Regions from separate parts of the Mesorhizobium sp. 01N446 genome, predicted to be linked through region 1. Evidence: riboswitches for the same ligand, from Rfam matches in the RefSeq annotation. Region 1 holds a riboswitch; the other holds the start of a gene.
What was found. A riboswitch is a leader RNA that binds a small molecule or an ion and turns the genes downstream of it on or off. The one in region 1 is predicted to bind S-adenosylmethionine.
Positions count from the first base shown of each region.

Region 1 (7,669 bases):
ACCCTGATCGAGCGCAAGGGGCTCGGCGAGACGGTCGATCTCGATGCCGCCTACAAGAAGGGGCGGCTGTTGTCGCCGATCAATCACCCCGATCCGGCGCACCTGCATCTCACCGGCACCGGCCTGACGCATCTCGGCTCGGCCGCAACGCGCGATTCCATGCACAAGAAGCTCAGCGCCGATGGCGAGGAGCAGCTCACCGATTCCATGAAGATGTTCCGCATGGGTCTGGAGGGCGGCAAGCCCGCCAAGGGCCAGGTCGGCGTGCAGCCGGAATGGTTCTACAAGGGCAACGGCACGATGGCCGTGGCGCCGGGTGCCGCGCTCATGTCACCGGCCTTCGCCAAGGACGCCGGCGAGGAACCCGAAATCGCCGGCATCTATGTCATCGGCGACGACGGCGCCGCCTTCCGCGTCGGCTTCACGCTGTCGAACGAGTTTTCGGACCATGTGACCGAGCGGGTGAACTATCTCTTCCTCGCCCATTCCAAGCTGCGCAACGCCTCGTTCGGGCCCGAGATCCTGATCGGCGACCTGCCTTCCGACATCCGCGGCACCTCGCGCATCGTGCGCGACGGCAAGACGCTGTGGGAAAAGCCGTTCCTGTCGGGCGAAGCGAACATGTCGCACACCATCGCCAATCTCGAACACCATCACTTCAAATATTCGGCGTTCCGCCAGCCCGGTGACGTGCATGTGCATATGTTCGGCACCGCGACGCTGTCCTTCGCCGACGGCGTCAAGACCGAGGCCGGCGATGTGTTCGAAATCGAGGCCGGCGATTTCGGACTGCCGCTGCGCAACCCGCTCGAGATCGAAAAGCCGGTGAAGGTGGCGGTGAAGGCGCTTTGAGAGCGTGATCTCCCCGCTTCTTGGGGAGATGGCCGGCAGGCCAGAGGGGGGCGTTGTCCCGCCAGCGTAGCAATGGAAGCAACTGTGCCTTCCGCTATTCCTGACGCTCTTAGGAGAGGTCGCGATCCTTCGCGCCTCCCTCTGCCCTGCCGGGCATCTCCCCACGAGGGGGGAGATATTGGCAGCTTCTCAATAAATATCGAAGTCGAAATACTTGGCCTGGATCTTCTAGTAGGTGCCGTCGGCGACGAGCGCATCGATGGCTGCGTTTAGCTAGTCGCGCAGGGGCGGTGTCGTCGAGGCGCACGGCAATGCCGGCTTGCGTTTCGGTGCCCTTGACGTCGCCGACCAGCTTGCAGCAGCCGTCGCTCGACTTCTTCAGCCAGTCCACCAGCACGAACTTGTCCGAAATCACGGCATCAAGCCGGCCGTTGGTCAGGTCGGTGATCGCCTCTTCCGGCGCAGGCAAGTATCTTGCCCGGCGGCAATCGGCGCTCAGCGTGCGGCGCGGAAGTGCTTGGAGAGCTTCAGGCCCTGTGCCTGGTAGTTGGAGCCGAGATCCGTGCCGTAGAGCGACTGCGGCCGTTTCAGCATGTGCTCGTACACCAGCCGGCCGACGATCTGGCCATGGTCGAGGATGAACGGCACTTCGTGGCTGCGCACCTCAAGCACCGCCCGGCTGCCGGTGCCACCAGCCGCCGAATGGCCGAAACCCGGATCGAAGAAGCCGGCATAGTGGACGCGGAATTCACCGACCAGCGGATCGAAAGGCGTCATCTCGGCGGCGTAGAGTGGTGGCACGTGCACCGCTTCCTGGCTGACGAGGATGTAGAATTCGTCGGGGTCAAGCACCAGCTCGCCGGCGCCGCTCTTGTGGATCGGTTCCCAGAAATCGACGACATCCTGCGCGGCGCGCTTGTCGACATCGACAAGACCGGTGTGGTGCTTGCCGCGATAGCCGACCAGCCCGTCACCATCGCCCTTGAGATCGATCGACAACGCGATGCCGCCGCCTGAAATATTCGGCGGGTCGGTGGCAACCAGCGTCTGCGCGCGGTGCAATTCATGCAGTTCAGCTTCCGAGAGCAGCGCGTTGCCGGTGCGGAAGCGGATCTGCGACAGGCGCGAGCCGGTGCGCACGACGATCGGGAAAGTGCGCGGGCTGACCTCGAGATAGAGCGGACCGTTGTAGCCGGCGGCGATCTTGTCGAACTCGTGGCCGCGGTCGGTCATGACACGGGTGAAGATGTCGAGCCGCCCGGTCGAGCTCTTCGGGTTGGCCGAAGCGGAAATCTCTGCCGGCAAGGCAAGGCTTTCGAGCAGCGGCACGATGTAGACGCAGCCAGTCTCCAGCACCGCGCCTTCGGCCAGATTGATCTCGTGCAGCTTCAGCCTGTCGAGCTTTTCCGAAACGTTATGGTTGGGACCCGGCAGGAAGGACGCGCGCACCCGCCAGGCCTTGTCGCCGAGCCTGAGATCAAGGCTGGCCGGCTGGATCTGGTCGGGATCAAGAGCACGTCGCGACTTCAGCGCACCGGACTGGAACAGCGCCGCGATGTCCTGATCGGGAAGAATGCCTGTCTGCCGCAAAGCTTCGCTCCTGGGCGACCATTTCTTGGCGCAGGTCTTGTCGCAAAACCGTGGGACACCTTTGCGAAACCTGCTTGGTACAAACCTCTTAATGAAGCCGGCAATTGACGCAAGCGTGGTACGGGTCTAAAGGATCGTTATCCCGTGGTGATTTGGCCGGTCGGCTTGCAGCCACGTTAAACAAGTCGCTAAAGGACCGTTGGCCGTGAGGCCGTATGGACCGGTTGCGACTTTCGTGACCGGTTTTTTTGTGTCTGGAAACAAAAGCGATGAGCAGCAACAAGCGCAACTGGAAGCCTCAGACAGCCCTCGTTCATAGCGGAACCCTGCGTTCCGGCTTCGGCGAGACCTCGGAGGCGATGTACCTGACCCAGGGCTATGTCTACGAAACGGCGCAGGCGGCGGAAGCCCGTTTCAAGGGCGAGGAACCCGGTTTCATCTATTCGCGCTACGCCAATCCGACCGTCGACATGTTCGAAAAGCGCATGTGCGCGCTGGAAGGCGCCGAGGACGCACGCGCCACGGCGTCGGGCATGGCGGCGGTGACGGCGGCGCTTCTGTGCAGCGTCAAGGCCGGTGACCACATCGTGGCGGCGCGCGCCCTGTTCGGCTCCTGCCGCTGGGTGGTCGAGACGCTGGCGCCGCGCTACGGCATCGAGGCGACGCTGGTCGACGGCACCGACATCGCCAACTGGGAAAAGGCGGTCAGGCCCAACACCAAGCTGTTCTTCCTGGAGAGCCCGACCAATCCGACGCTGGAAGTGGTCGACATCGCCGCCGTCGCGTCGCTCGCCAACTCGATCGGCGCGCGGCTCGTCGTCGACAATGTCTTCGCCACGCCCTTGCAGCAGAAGCCGTTGCAGCTCGGCGCCCATATCGTCGTCTATTCGGCGACCAAGCACATCGACGGCCAGGGCCGCTGTCTCGGCGGCGTGATCCTGTCGGACAAGAAGTGGATCGACGAGAATTTGCACGACTATTTCCGCCACACCGGCCCCAGCCTGTCGCCCTTCAACGCCTGGACGCTGCTGAAGGGCCTGGAGACGCTGCCACTGCGCGTGCGCCAGCAGACGGAAAGCGCCGGCAAGATCGCCGATTTCCTGGCCGAGCAGCCGCAGATCGCCCGCGTCATCTATCCCGGCCGCGCCGACCACCCGCAGGCCGAGATCGTCAGGAAGCAGATGTCGGGCGGCTCGACGCTGATCTGCCTCGACGTCAAGGGCGGCAAACAGGCGGCCTTCGCCTTGCAGAACGCGCTCGACATCGTGCTGATCTCCAACAATCTCGGCGACGCCAAGAGCCTGATCACCCATCCGGCGACGACGACGCACAAGAATTTGAGCGAAGAGGCGCGCGCCGAACTCGGCATCGGACCGGGCACGCTCAGGCTGTCGGTCGGCCTGGAGGACGCCGACGACCTGCTGGAAGACATCGCGCAGGCGCTGAAAGCGGCAAAATAGTAGATGTCTTTGGCTTTCAGGCGCGCGACGAAGCCTCTTCCAGCTCCGTAGCCTTGGTGCCGATGGTCATTGCATTGCCGCGCCAGTCGACCGCGCCGCCGAGCCAGCCGCGTGCCCACATGGCTGGCAACATCAAGTCCCGCGCGATCATCGCCGCGACCGTGCGCGGCGACAGGTGCCAGCCCTTGGACCAGGCCAGGGCGCATTCCGGAAGGTAGAAGGCCGCCAGCACGGCGATGGCCGTCAGCGGCAGGCTGACGCCGGCGCTGGCTGCCGCAAGCAGCGCAAATGCCAGCGGCACCACCGCGCCGGTCAGGATTTCCGGCGTGAAGAACAGCGGGAAGGTGACGCGGCGCAGACGCGCCCAGCGGGCCTGGCGCGACCAGACCGTGCCAAGCGTGCGCCTGCCAAGCGGCTGCTCGAAGGGTGCCGCGACAAGATTGACGCGCAGGCCAATCGCGCTCACCAGCTTGGTCGCGGCGGCGTCCTCGGCGGCTTCGGCGGCCAGCGCGCGGATGCCGCCATTGGCATCCAGCACCGGCTTGTTCAATAGCATGCTCTTGCCCTGGGCAAAGCCAAGGCCGAGCGCCTCGCCGGCATACTGCCAGCGGGCCTGCAGCGTGTTGAGGAAGGCGCATTCGACCTCGGCCCAGAAGCCCTCCGGCCGCGAACCGATCGGCGTCGAGCAGACAAGGCCGGTATCCGTCCGCCAAGCCGCCATCAAATGCTGGATATAGTCTCTCGGCATCAGCACGTTGGAATCGGCCAGGACGACCCAGTTGTGCCGCGCGGCTTCCCAGCCCTTGACGCAATTGTTGAGCTTGGGATTGGCACTGAACCGGTCTTCGCCGATCAACAGCCGGGCCGGCACTTTTGGGAAGCGGTCAATGGCGGCGCGGATCAACCTGACCACCGGGTCGTCTCCATGGGCAACGCAGAAGATCAACTCATAGCGTGGCCAGTCGAGCGAAAAGGCGCGCTCCAGCGTCTCCTGCGTGAACGGCTCGACGCCGCGCCAGGGTATGACGACCGACACGGGCGGCGATTTGCCGGCTGGCCGCGCGATCGCGGTGCGCCGTTTCAGCTGTGACGCGGCGAGCAGAATGCTCGCGGCGTTTGAAAGGATAAGAGCAGTCGAAAGCGAGGCGGCTATGAGAGTGAGTTCCATCGAGATCCGGTCACTCCAGAAGAGACAGCCTGCATGTGGCCGTTTTCAACAGTTCGACAGAGCGGCGAGTCGCCCGGTTCGTGCACACCACCATTGTCATGTGTCACTTAAATGACATTCTTTGCCGGCACCTGCGTTTCAAGGCCAGGCGCGACAAGACGCGCACGTTGACCTGCTCGCCGGGAGCGCCGAAAGGTATGGGACTGTTTTGGAGCCGCCTATGTACCGCGCCGTTACGCGCAACATCGAAGTGCAGGTCAGGCCGTTCTACCTCGAGGATCGCTCGGATCCTTCGGAGAACCGCTATGTCTGGGGCTATCAGATGACGATCGACAACCAGTCGGACGAATTCGTGCAGCTTCTGTCGCGCTATTGGCACATCACAGACGGCGCCGGCCGGGTCGAGGAAGTGCGCGGCCCGGGCGTCGTCGGCGACCAGCCCGAACTCAATCCCGGCGACAGCTATCAGTACACGTCCGGCTGCCCGCTCTCGACGCCGTCAGGCATCATGGTGGGTCACTACACGATGCGCAACAAGCGCGGCGAGACCTTCGACATCGCCATCCCGGCGTTCTCGCTGGATCTGCCGGGAACCAGGCGGACGGTAAATTAGCGTCTTTCTCTCCGTCACTATACGGGGAGTTGAGGAATGGTCCGCGCAGCGGACGAAAAGCCAACTGCTTGGCTTTTCGAATGACGAACGCCCGGCAGGACAATGAGGGCCGGGCTGATGAGATTGTCGAGGACGGGGTCTGCGCACGGCTATTCGCCAAAGTCAGCGCCGCCCCTCATCCGCCCTTCGGGCACCTTCTCCCCGTAAACGGGGAGAAGGCAAGGAGCTTCACTGCGCCGCGAATTCCGCCGGGTCGAAGTCGTACTGCTTCGAGCAGAATTCGCAGGCGACATGGATGCCGCCGTCCTCGGTCGAGTCCTTGATCTCCTGCGCGGAGAAGCCCTCGAGGATACCGCGGATCTTGTCGCGCGAGCATGAGCACTGGTCGGCGACGGGAACGCCGCCGAAGACGCGCACGCCATGCTCGTGGAACAGGCGATAGAGCAGCCGTTCGGCGCCGATCGTCGGGTCGATCAGTTCGGTCGGCTCGATCGTGCCGAGCAGCGCCAGCAATTCCTGCCAGGAATTGTCCGCCGGATCATGGATCTCCTCGCGCGGATCGCCGTCGCCGCCCGGCAGGTCCGGAATGCGCATGCGCTCGGGCGACTGCGGCAGGAACTGCGCCAGGATGCCGCCGGCGCGCCATTGTTCGCGCGCGCCGCCAGGGCCTGGCGTCAACAGCTTGGCCACGGACAGCCTGATATCCGTCGGGATCTGCTCCGACTGGCGGAAATAGGTGCGCGCCGCATCTTCCAGCGTTTCGCCATCGAGCTGGACGATGCCTTGATAGCGCTGTGTATGGGCGCCCTGGTCGATGGTCAGCGCCAGCACGCCGCTGCCGAGCAGCGTCTGCTGGGACGTTTCGCCTGCAGCGATCAAGGCCTCGAGCCGATCGGCATCGAAGCGCGCATAGGCGCGCAGCGCCGACGGCGTCGAAAAATCCGCCACCAGCATGTCGACCGGCCCGTCGGTGCGGGTCTGCAGGATGAACTTGCCCTCGAATTTGAGCGAGGTGCCGAGCAGCACCGTCAGCACACAGGCTTCCGCCAGCAGGCGGGCGACCGGCTCGGGATAGTCGTGGCGGCTGAGGATGGCGTCGAGCATCGGCCCGAGCTGGACGGTCCGGCCGCGCACGTCGAGCGGGCCGACCTCGAACGGCACGACATGGTCGTCGCCGGCATAGCCGAACTCGCCGAGTTTGGGGTGATGTTCAGTCACTTGATGCGTTTCCAACATGACAAAGCTCCAGGGCGCGGCCATGCCGCCCCCTGGGGTGCATGCGTCCAAACGCGCTTGATTTGCGTGATGCGGCGCAGATAGGCATCGCGCCCCCGCAGATCAAGCGCCCAGACCTTTCAAAGCCCAAGCCACCTCAAGCCCCAAGACACCAGGCAAGCACCGCCTTCTGGGCGTGGAGCCGGTTCTCGGCCTCGTCGAAGACCACCGAATGGGGTCCGTCGATAACCTCGTCGGTCACTTCCTCGCCGCGATGCGCCGGCAGGCAATGCATGAACAGCGCGTCCGGTTTGGCATGCGCCATCAGCTTGGCATTGACCTGATAGGGCGAGAAGACGTTGTGGCCGCGGGCGCGATGCTCCTGGCCCATCGACACCCAGCAGTCGGTGACGACGCAGTCGGCCTGGTCGACGGCTTCCTCGGGCGAGCGGGTGAAGAGCAGCTTGCCGCCATGCGCCTTGGACCAGTCGATGTGCTTCTGCGCCGGCTCGCTGCCTTCGGGCACGGCGACGTTGAGGTTGAAGCGGAACCGCGCCGAGGCTTCGAGCAGCGAATGCAGCACATTGTTGCCGTCGCCGGTCCAGGCGATGGTCTTGCCGGCCACCGGACCGCGATGCTCCTCGAAGGTCATGATGTCGGCCATCAGCTGGCAGGGATGGGTGTCGTCGGTCAGCCCGTTGATCACCGGAACCGTGGCATTCTCGGTCAGCTCCAGCAGCCGCTCATGCGAAGTGGTGCGGATCATGATCG
Region 1 is NZ_JBFTRA010000001.1:36,184-43,852, forward strand. Features, by position in the region: gene araD1 (AraD1 family protein) at 1-852, shown strand, start outside; gene AC1DPX_RS00175 (hypothetical protein) at 962-1,321, opposite strand; gene AC1DPX_RS00180 (2'-deoxycytidine 5'-triphosphate deaminase) at 1,348-2,442, opposite strand; SAM riboswitch at 2,577-2,654, shown strand; gene AC1DPX_RS00185 (O-succinylhomoserine sulfhydrylase) at 2,712-3,902, shown strand; gene AC1DPX_RS00190 (ceramide glucosyltransferase) at 3,919-5,070, opposite strand; gene apaG (Co2+/Mg2+ efflux protein ApaG) at 5,291-5,683, shown strand; gene AC1DPX_RS00200 (Hsp33 family molecular chaperone) at 5,912-6,943, opposite strand; gene argF (ornithine carbamoyltransferase) at 7,056-7,669, opposite strand, start outside.

Region 2 (7,669 bases), on a different contig from region 1:
GCGCCGACGTATCGCTATGGGCGAGTGCCGGCGATGACCTCATCGGCGATCAGCTGGTCGCCGGGATCGAGGCCAAGGGTGTCGACTGCAGCTACGTCCGCCGCGTCAGCGGCGCCCGCTCGGCACTGGCCTCGATCCTGGTCGACGCCCATGGCGAGCGCATCATCGTGCCTTTCTACGACAGGCTGGCCCAGGCCGATCCCGAAGCCTTGCCTTTCGCCGACATCACGCCATTCGATGCCGTGCTGGTGGACGTGCGGTGGCCGGGTGCCGCGGCGCTTGCCCTGAAAGCCGCGCGGGGAGCCGGCCGGCCGGCAATCCTCGATGCCGATACGGCGCCGTTGGCCGTGCTGGAGCAGCTGTTGCCGCTGGCCTCGCATATCGTCGCCTCCGAGCCGGCGGTCCGCATCATATGCGGCCATGCAATGGATCTAGAGACCGCCTGCACCGATATGGCCTCCCGCACCGATGCGTTCGTCGCGATCACCGGCGGCGCTGCAGGCACCTGGTGGTTCGATCGCGCGTCGGGATCATCCCGCCATGTCGCCGCGCCAAGAATCAAGGCGGTCGACACGCTCGCCGCCGGCGACGTCTTTCACGGCGCCTTTGCCGTCGGGCTGGCGGAGGCCATGCCTGTCGAGCAGGCCTTGCGCTTTGCCAGTGCCGCCGCCGCGCTCAAATGCCTGCGCTTCGGCGGCAGGCTCGGCGCGCCGGACCGGGCCGAGACGCTGGCCATGGTCGCGGCGACCTGGCCTGAAACAGCCTAGCTCTTGACGGGATGCTCGATCGCCTGGCGGCCGAAATCGGGCACATCGATGTCCTGGCCGGCCTCGATGATCGAGCGGCGCACGGCGCGGGTGCGGGTGAACAGGTCGAACAGCTTGTCGCCATCGCCCCAGCGGATTGCCCGCTGCAGGAAGGCCAGGTCCTCCGAGAACCGCGCCAGCATTTCGAGGATGGCGTCCTTGTTGTGCAGGCAGACATCCCGCCACATGGTCGGGTCGGAGGCGGCCAGACGCGTGAAGTCGCGGAAGCCGGAGGCGGAATATTTGATGACTTCCGTCTTGGTCACCGATTCCAGATCGTCGGCGGTGCCGACGATGTTGTAGGCGATGATGTGCGGCAGATGCGAGACGATGGCGAGCGTCATGTCGTGATGCTGCGGATCCATCGTATCGATGTTGGCGCCGCAGCGGCGCCAGAACTCCGACAGCCTTTCCAGCGCATCCGGATCGGTGTCCGGCAGCGGCGTGAAAATGCACCAGCGATTGTCGAACAGATCGGCAAAACCGGCATCCGGGCCGGATTTTTCCGTCCCCGCTAGCGGATGGCCGGGAATGAAATGGACGCCCTCAGGCACGTGCGGCTGCATCTGCGCGATAACCGACGCCTTGGTCGAGCCGACATCGGTGAGGATCGCCCCCTTCTTCAGCGCCGGCGCGATTTCCTCGGCCACCGCGCCGGACGAGCCGACCGGCACCGAGACGATGACCAGATCGGCATCGCGGACCGCTTCCTTTGCGTCGGTCGTGTAGGAATCCCCCAGTCCAAGCTCCTCCGCCCGCTTCAGCGTTGCAGCACTTCGGGTGGAAATGGCAACGTGGCCGGCAAGGCCTTCGCGGCGGATGACGCGGGCCAGCGACGAGCCGATCAGGCCGATGCCGACCAGCGCGATCTTTTCAAACATCGGTGAGGTCATGGTGTTCCAGCTTTTCGGGGCGTTCTAGCTTTTCAGGAATGTCGTGAGCGCGGCGACAACGCCGCGATTGGCCTCTTCCGTGCCGACGGTCATGCGCAGCGCGTTGGGAAAGCCGTAGCCGGAAACACGCCGCAATATATAGCCTCGCGCGCTCAGGTAGTCGTCCGCCGCCGCCGCCGAATGCTTCTGGTCGTCGGGAAAATGGATCAGCAGGAAATTGCCGACGCTGGGCGTCACCCGCAACCCGAGCCCGGTCATCTCCGCGCTCAGCCAGGCGAGCCAGGTCTCGTTGTGCGCCACGCTGCGCTCGACATGGGCGCGGTCGCGGATCGCCGCGATGCCGGCCTCGATCGCCGTCGCATTGACGTTGAAAGGCCCGCGTACCCGGTTGATGGCGTCGACGATGTGCAGGGGCGCGTACATCCAGCCGATCCGCGCGCCACCGAGGCCGATCTTGGAGAAGGTGCGGGTCATGACCACATTCTCGGCGCTGCCGACCAGTTCGATGCCGGCTTCATAGTCGTTGCGGCGGACATATTCGGCATAGGCCGCGTCGAGCACCAGCAGCACATGTCTGGGCAGGCCGGCATGCAAGCGGCGCACCTCCTGGAACGGCAAATAGGTGCCGGTCGGATTGTTGGGGTTGGCGAGAAACACGATTTTCGTGCGCGGCGTGACGGCGGCAAGTATCGCATCGATGTCGGCGCGCTCATCGGTCTCCTTGACCACAACCGGGGTGGCGCCGGCAGACTGGATGTAGATCTTGTAGACCATGAAGGCGTGTTCGGTGAATATGGCCTCGTCGCCGGGTGCGAGATAGGTCTGCGCCAAGAGGCCGAGGATCTCGTCGGAGCCGTTGGAGCAGATGATGTTCTGCGCGTTGAGGCCATGCACGTCCGCGATCGCCTCGCGCAGCCGCCGGGCGGTGCCGTCGGGATAGATGTCCAGCCTGGCGGCGACCTCACGCGCGGCCTCGATCGCCTTCGGTGAAGGGCCAAGCGGGTTCTCGTTCGACGACAGCTTGTAGACCTTGTCGACACCAGCGGGTGCGGCGCTCTTGCCAGGCACATAGGCGTCGATGTCCATGATGCCCGCGCGCGGGGTTGGACGTGCCTGATCCGGTGTCTGGTTCATTTTTTGCAAAATCCGTCGAAAATGCCTCCATCCGGAGGCCGCAGCGGAAATACAAGCCACGGCCCGCAATGTCGAGAGGTGGCAGTGGGGCCAGCAGCTGGCCTAGTGGCCGGCCCAGACAGCCGGCATTGACGGCGGGGCGAGCGAGTTCTAGAAGGACAGCGACAGTTCCGTGGTGATTTGGCCGGTCGGCTTGCAGCCACGTTAAACAATTCGCTAAAGGGCCGTTTGCGTGACGTAACCGGCTTTGCGAATGGCAATGCCGGTTTTTTATTGTCCGCGGCCGGCCGGACGGACGCATCGGCGACGGTTTTTCGTCTGGCACGATGCAGCAAGTGAGTACGTGAATGGCCACTCTGCGCGCAGGAAAGACCAACAACGAGGCCGACCAGCCGTCGAGCCCGGTGTTGCGCTTCGGGGCGGACAAGCCGCTCAAGCTCGACGCCGGCACGCTGTTGTCGCCGTTCCAGATCGCCTACCAGACCTATGGCACGCTGAACGATGCCCGCTCCAATGCCATCCTGGTCTGCCACGCGCTGACCGGCGACCAGCATGTCGCCAACACCAATCCGGTGACCGGCAAGCCGGGCTGGTGGGAAGTGCTGATCGGCCCCGGCAGGATCATCGACACCAACCGTTTCTTCGTCATCTGCTCCAACGTCATCGGCGGCTGCCTGGGCTCCACCGGCCCGGCCTCGACCAACCCCTCCACCGGCAAGCCCTATGGGCTCGACCTGCCGGTCATCACCATCCGTGACATGGTTCGCGCGCAGCAGATGCTGATCGACCATTTCGGCATCGAGAAACTGTTCTGCGTGCTCGGCGGCTCGATGGGCGGCATGCAGGTGCTGGAATGGGCGTCGAGCTATCCCGAGCGTGTCTTTTCGGCGCTGCCGATCGCCACCGGCGCGCGCCATTCCTCGCAGAACATTGCCTTCCACGAAGTCGGCAGGCAGGCGGTCATGGCCGATCCGGACTGGCATGGCGGCAAATATTTCGAGCATGGCAAGCGCCCGGAAAAGGGCCTGGCGGTGGCGCGCATGGCTGCCCACATCACCTATCTCTCGGAAGCCGCCCTGCACCGCAAATTCGGTCGCAATCTGCAGGATCGCGACCACCTGACGTTCGGCTTCGACGCCGACTTCCAGATCGAAAGCTATCTGCGCCACCAGGGCATGACCTTCGTCGACCGCTTCGACGCCAATTCCTATCTCTATATGACGCGGTCCATGGACTATTTCGACATTGCCGCCGACCATGGCGGCAGGCTGGCGGACGCCTTTGCCGGAACCAAGACCCGCTTCTGCCTGGTGTCGTTCACGTCGGACTGGCTGTTTCCGACGGAAGAAAGCCGCTCCATCGTGCACGCGCTCAATGCCGCCGGCGCCTCGGTGTCCTTCGTCGAGATCGAGACCGATCGCGGCCACGATGCCTTCCTGCTCGACGAGCCGGAACTGTTCGCCGCCATCAACGGCTTCATCGGCTCGGCGGCGCGGGCGAGAGGGCTGAGCGCATGACCCCGGAACGTTGCAGACTTTCCGGATCAGGATCAAGCGCCACACGGAGGGCGATATCATGAGCGTCAACGGCAGCCAGCGCGTCGACCTCGAGGTCGTCGCCAACCTCATCCCGCCGCAGTCCCGCGTGCTCGACGTCGGTTCGGGCGACGGCTCACTGCTTGAATTGCTGCAGGACACCAAGCAGGTCGACGGCCGTGGGCTTGAACTGTCGCAGCGCGGCGTCAACGAATGCGTGGCGCGCGGCCTCTCCGTCATCCAGGGCGATGCCGACAAGGATCTCCAATTCTATCCCGACAAGGGCTTTGACTTCGTCGTCCTGTCACAGACCTTGCAGGCCACCCGCAACCCGAAGCTGGTGCTCGACGAGTTGCTGCGCATCGGCAACCGGGCGATCGTCTCCTTCCCCAATTTCGGCCATTGGCGGGTGCGTCTGTCGCTGTTCGTCAAAGGCCGCATGCCGGTGACCCAGGACCTGCCCTATTCCTGGTACGACACGCCCAACATCCATTTCTGCACCATCCGCGACTTCGTCAATTTGTGCGAGGAGCTTGGCGCGACCGTGGAAAAGGCGACCGCGCTCGACGCCGCCGGCCAGAAGATCGGCCTGTCGATGCCGTGGTGGTTCTGGAATTTCTTCGGCCAGCAGGCGGTGTTCCTGCTGAAGCGCTAAAGTACGGCGCGTCTAGCCCAGAACATCCGTGGCCTTGTGCGGATGCTCGACACCGTCGGCGAACACCACGTCGGATTGGGAATTCTCCGTGCGCAACGCCAATATCGCCTGGTAGGCGGGCGAAGCATACCACGCGCGCACATGCCGCCGGTCGGGAAATTCGATGACGATGAGGTTGCCCGGCCAGTCGTTCTCGACCACCTCGACGTTGCCGCCATGGACGACGAAACGGCCGCAGAATGGCTCCAGCGTGGCATCGATCTTGTGCAGGTACTCGACGATCTGCGGGCCCATCGTGACTTGGCGCATATGGGCAACGGCGTAAGCGGTCATGACATAACTCCCTTGTCTATCGAAGCCGACTTGCCGGCCTCGTGAGGGCAATCTGCCGGAGCGCCTGAGGCAAAGCGATTACGTCAGAAGTAATGGTATCAACTGCTTCGACGGCCGGTCTCTGGCGCTCTTGGCGCAAGTTCACCGGTCGAGTTCCGGAAAATACGGATCCGACAGGAACCGTCTGTCGCGTTCGCCTTGCAGGCAGTCGATCGGCGCGTCCGCGTCGACGGGAATGATGCTGGCCTTGCCCTGAATGCCGCTCACTTCGAGGATCAGCTTGCGCCGGATGGCGGTGGAAAATTCCGAGGCCGAGTAGATAGGCAGCACGAAGGACCCGGGTCCGCCGGTCACGCACTGCGCGTAATACTGGTCGAGATGTTTGAAGGTCGGCGATGGGTTGATCAGGATCGGCAAGCCGTTGATGACGATGCCTTTTGCGGTTGCCGCATCACGCATCGCGGTGACCGGCGGCCCGATATTGTTGGGGCCGTCGCCCGATATGTCGATGACGCTGCGTTCCCCGGCGATATTCGTCCTGTCGAACAGCTCTGTGCCGAAGGCAAGAGCCGTGGAAATCGAGGTGCCGCGAAAACTCCGGAACGGGCGCGCCGCCACCTTGTCGGCAAAGCTGTAGGCGCTCTGCGCGCTGTCGATGATCTGCCAGCCGATGACCGCGTCGTCGCGCACCGTGCCGGCCCATTCGAAATAGGTGATCGCGATGCGCCCGGCATTGCCGGACCGGACCGCCTGGATGAAATCCGGATGACGCAGCGCCTCGACATAGCCGGCGCGCTGCAGGGCGAATTCCTTCTCGTCCATCGACAGGGATATATCGACGGCCAGCACCAGCTCTACGTCGACGGCCAGCGCATCCGGTGGCGCCGCAACCGGTGTTGGCTGGGCACAGGCAAGACAGGCAAGCAGGCGCAGGGCATCAAGCATCGCCACCGCCAAATTTTGTTTCTCCGGGAAATTCTCCTTCGCGATCGCGGCGAAATAAAGCTTGCAGCGACGATGCGGAAAGACAGCCCTATTTCTTGCGGCGGACCGCGACCGGCGGAGGATCGATGGCGCCGGCCCTGACGTGAGCGGGTTTCAGCGCTTGAGCACCGGAATCCTTGACGATCGTCAGGCCGCGCGGAAAGAATTGGATGTTGTGCTGGCCACGCCCGATATTGATGATCGTGGCGCCCTTCAGATGCTTTTCCAGCATCGCCAGCACCCGCCGCAGCGAGGGGCCGTCGAACGCATCCATCGCTTCGTCGATGATCACCCATTTCGGCCGCCGCAAGGCGAGCCTGGCGACGCCCAGCAACCGCTGTTCATCATCGCCCAATTCGTGGTCCCAGCGCCCGACGCGGTCAAGCGAGGACGACAGCCGTTCCAGTCCGACCTCGGCCAGCACCGCCACAATATCGGCATCGCTTGCGGGCGCATGCCCATTTGCGTGATTGAGTACCTCGCGCAATGTGCCAGCCGGCAAATACGGCACGCGCGGCACGAAGATGAGGGTTTCTCCCGCCGGCAGGCCGATCTTTCCGCTGCCCCAGGGCCAAAGCCCGGCAATGGCGCGGAAGAACAGCGTCTTGCCGGCGCCGGGTTCGCCGGTGATCATCACGCGTTCGCCGGGGTGGATTTCGACATGCTGGTCGGAGAGTTTTGTGCAGCCCTCCGGCGAGGCCACCTGGAGCTTCTCGAACGTCAGGCTGCCATTGGCGTTCTGATCGAAGGTGATGCGTCTTTCGGTGTCGTGCAGCACATCGGTTTCATCGAGCGCGATGCGGAAGTCGGCGACACGCATCAGCGTGGCGCGCCAATCTGCGATGGCGCCGATGTTGTTGATGAACCAGCGCAACGAGGAGTGGACCTGGTTGAAGGCGCCGACCGCCATCATCAGCCCGCCAAAGCTGATATCGCCCGAGAAATAGACCGGCGAGGCAACCAGGATCGGCGCCACGACGGTGATCCAGCCATAGGTATCGGTCACCCAGGACAGGTTGATCTGCGCGGTATAGATGCGCCGCATGGCACCCAGCACCGTGCCGAGGTCGAGTTCAAGCCGCTGTCTGGCATCGGCTTCGCCATGGTAGAGCGCGATGGCATCGACATTCTCGTTGACGCGCACCATCGAGGAGCGCAGCTCCGCCTCTCGTGTGTAGCGGTCGCTGTTCAGCTTGATCAGCGGCCGCCCGACCAGCCAGCTCAGCCAGGAGGCCGTGCCGGCATAGAGGAACGCCGCCCAGACCATGTAGCCCGGTATGGCCAGCGACCAGCCGTTGACGTGGAAGACGAAGCCTGAGGACAGTTCCC
Region 2 is NZ_JBFTRA010000010.1:99,557-107,225, forward strand. Features, by position in the region: gene AC1DPX_RS29470 (sugar kinase) at 1-767, shown strand, start outside; gene AC1DPX_RS29475 (prephenate/arogenate dehydrogenase family protein) at 764-1,699, opposite strand; gene hisC (histidinol-phosphate transaminase) at 1,724-2,833, opposite strand; SAM riboswitch at 2,996-3,073, shown strand; gene metX (homoserine O-acetyltransferase MetX) at 3,181-4,350, shown strand; gene metW (methionine biosynthesis protein MetW) at 4,409-5,023, shown strand; gene AC1DPX_RS29495 (DUF1330 domain-containing protein) at 5,036-5,356, opposite strand; gene AC1DPX_RS29500 (DUF1194 domain-containing protein) at 5,498-6,301, opposite strand; gene AC1DPX_RS29505 (ABC transporter ATP-binding protein/permease) at 6,390-7,669, opposite strand, start outside.
Region 2: another riboswitch for S-adenosylmethionine. It lies ahead of metX (homoserine O-acetyltransferase MetX); the one in region 1 lies ahead of AC1DPX_RS00185 (O-succinylhomoserine sulfhydrylase).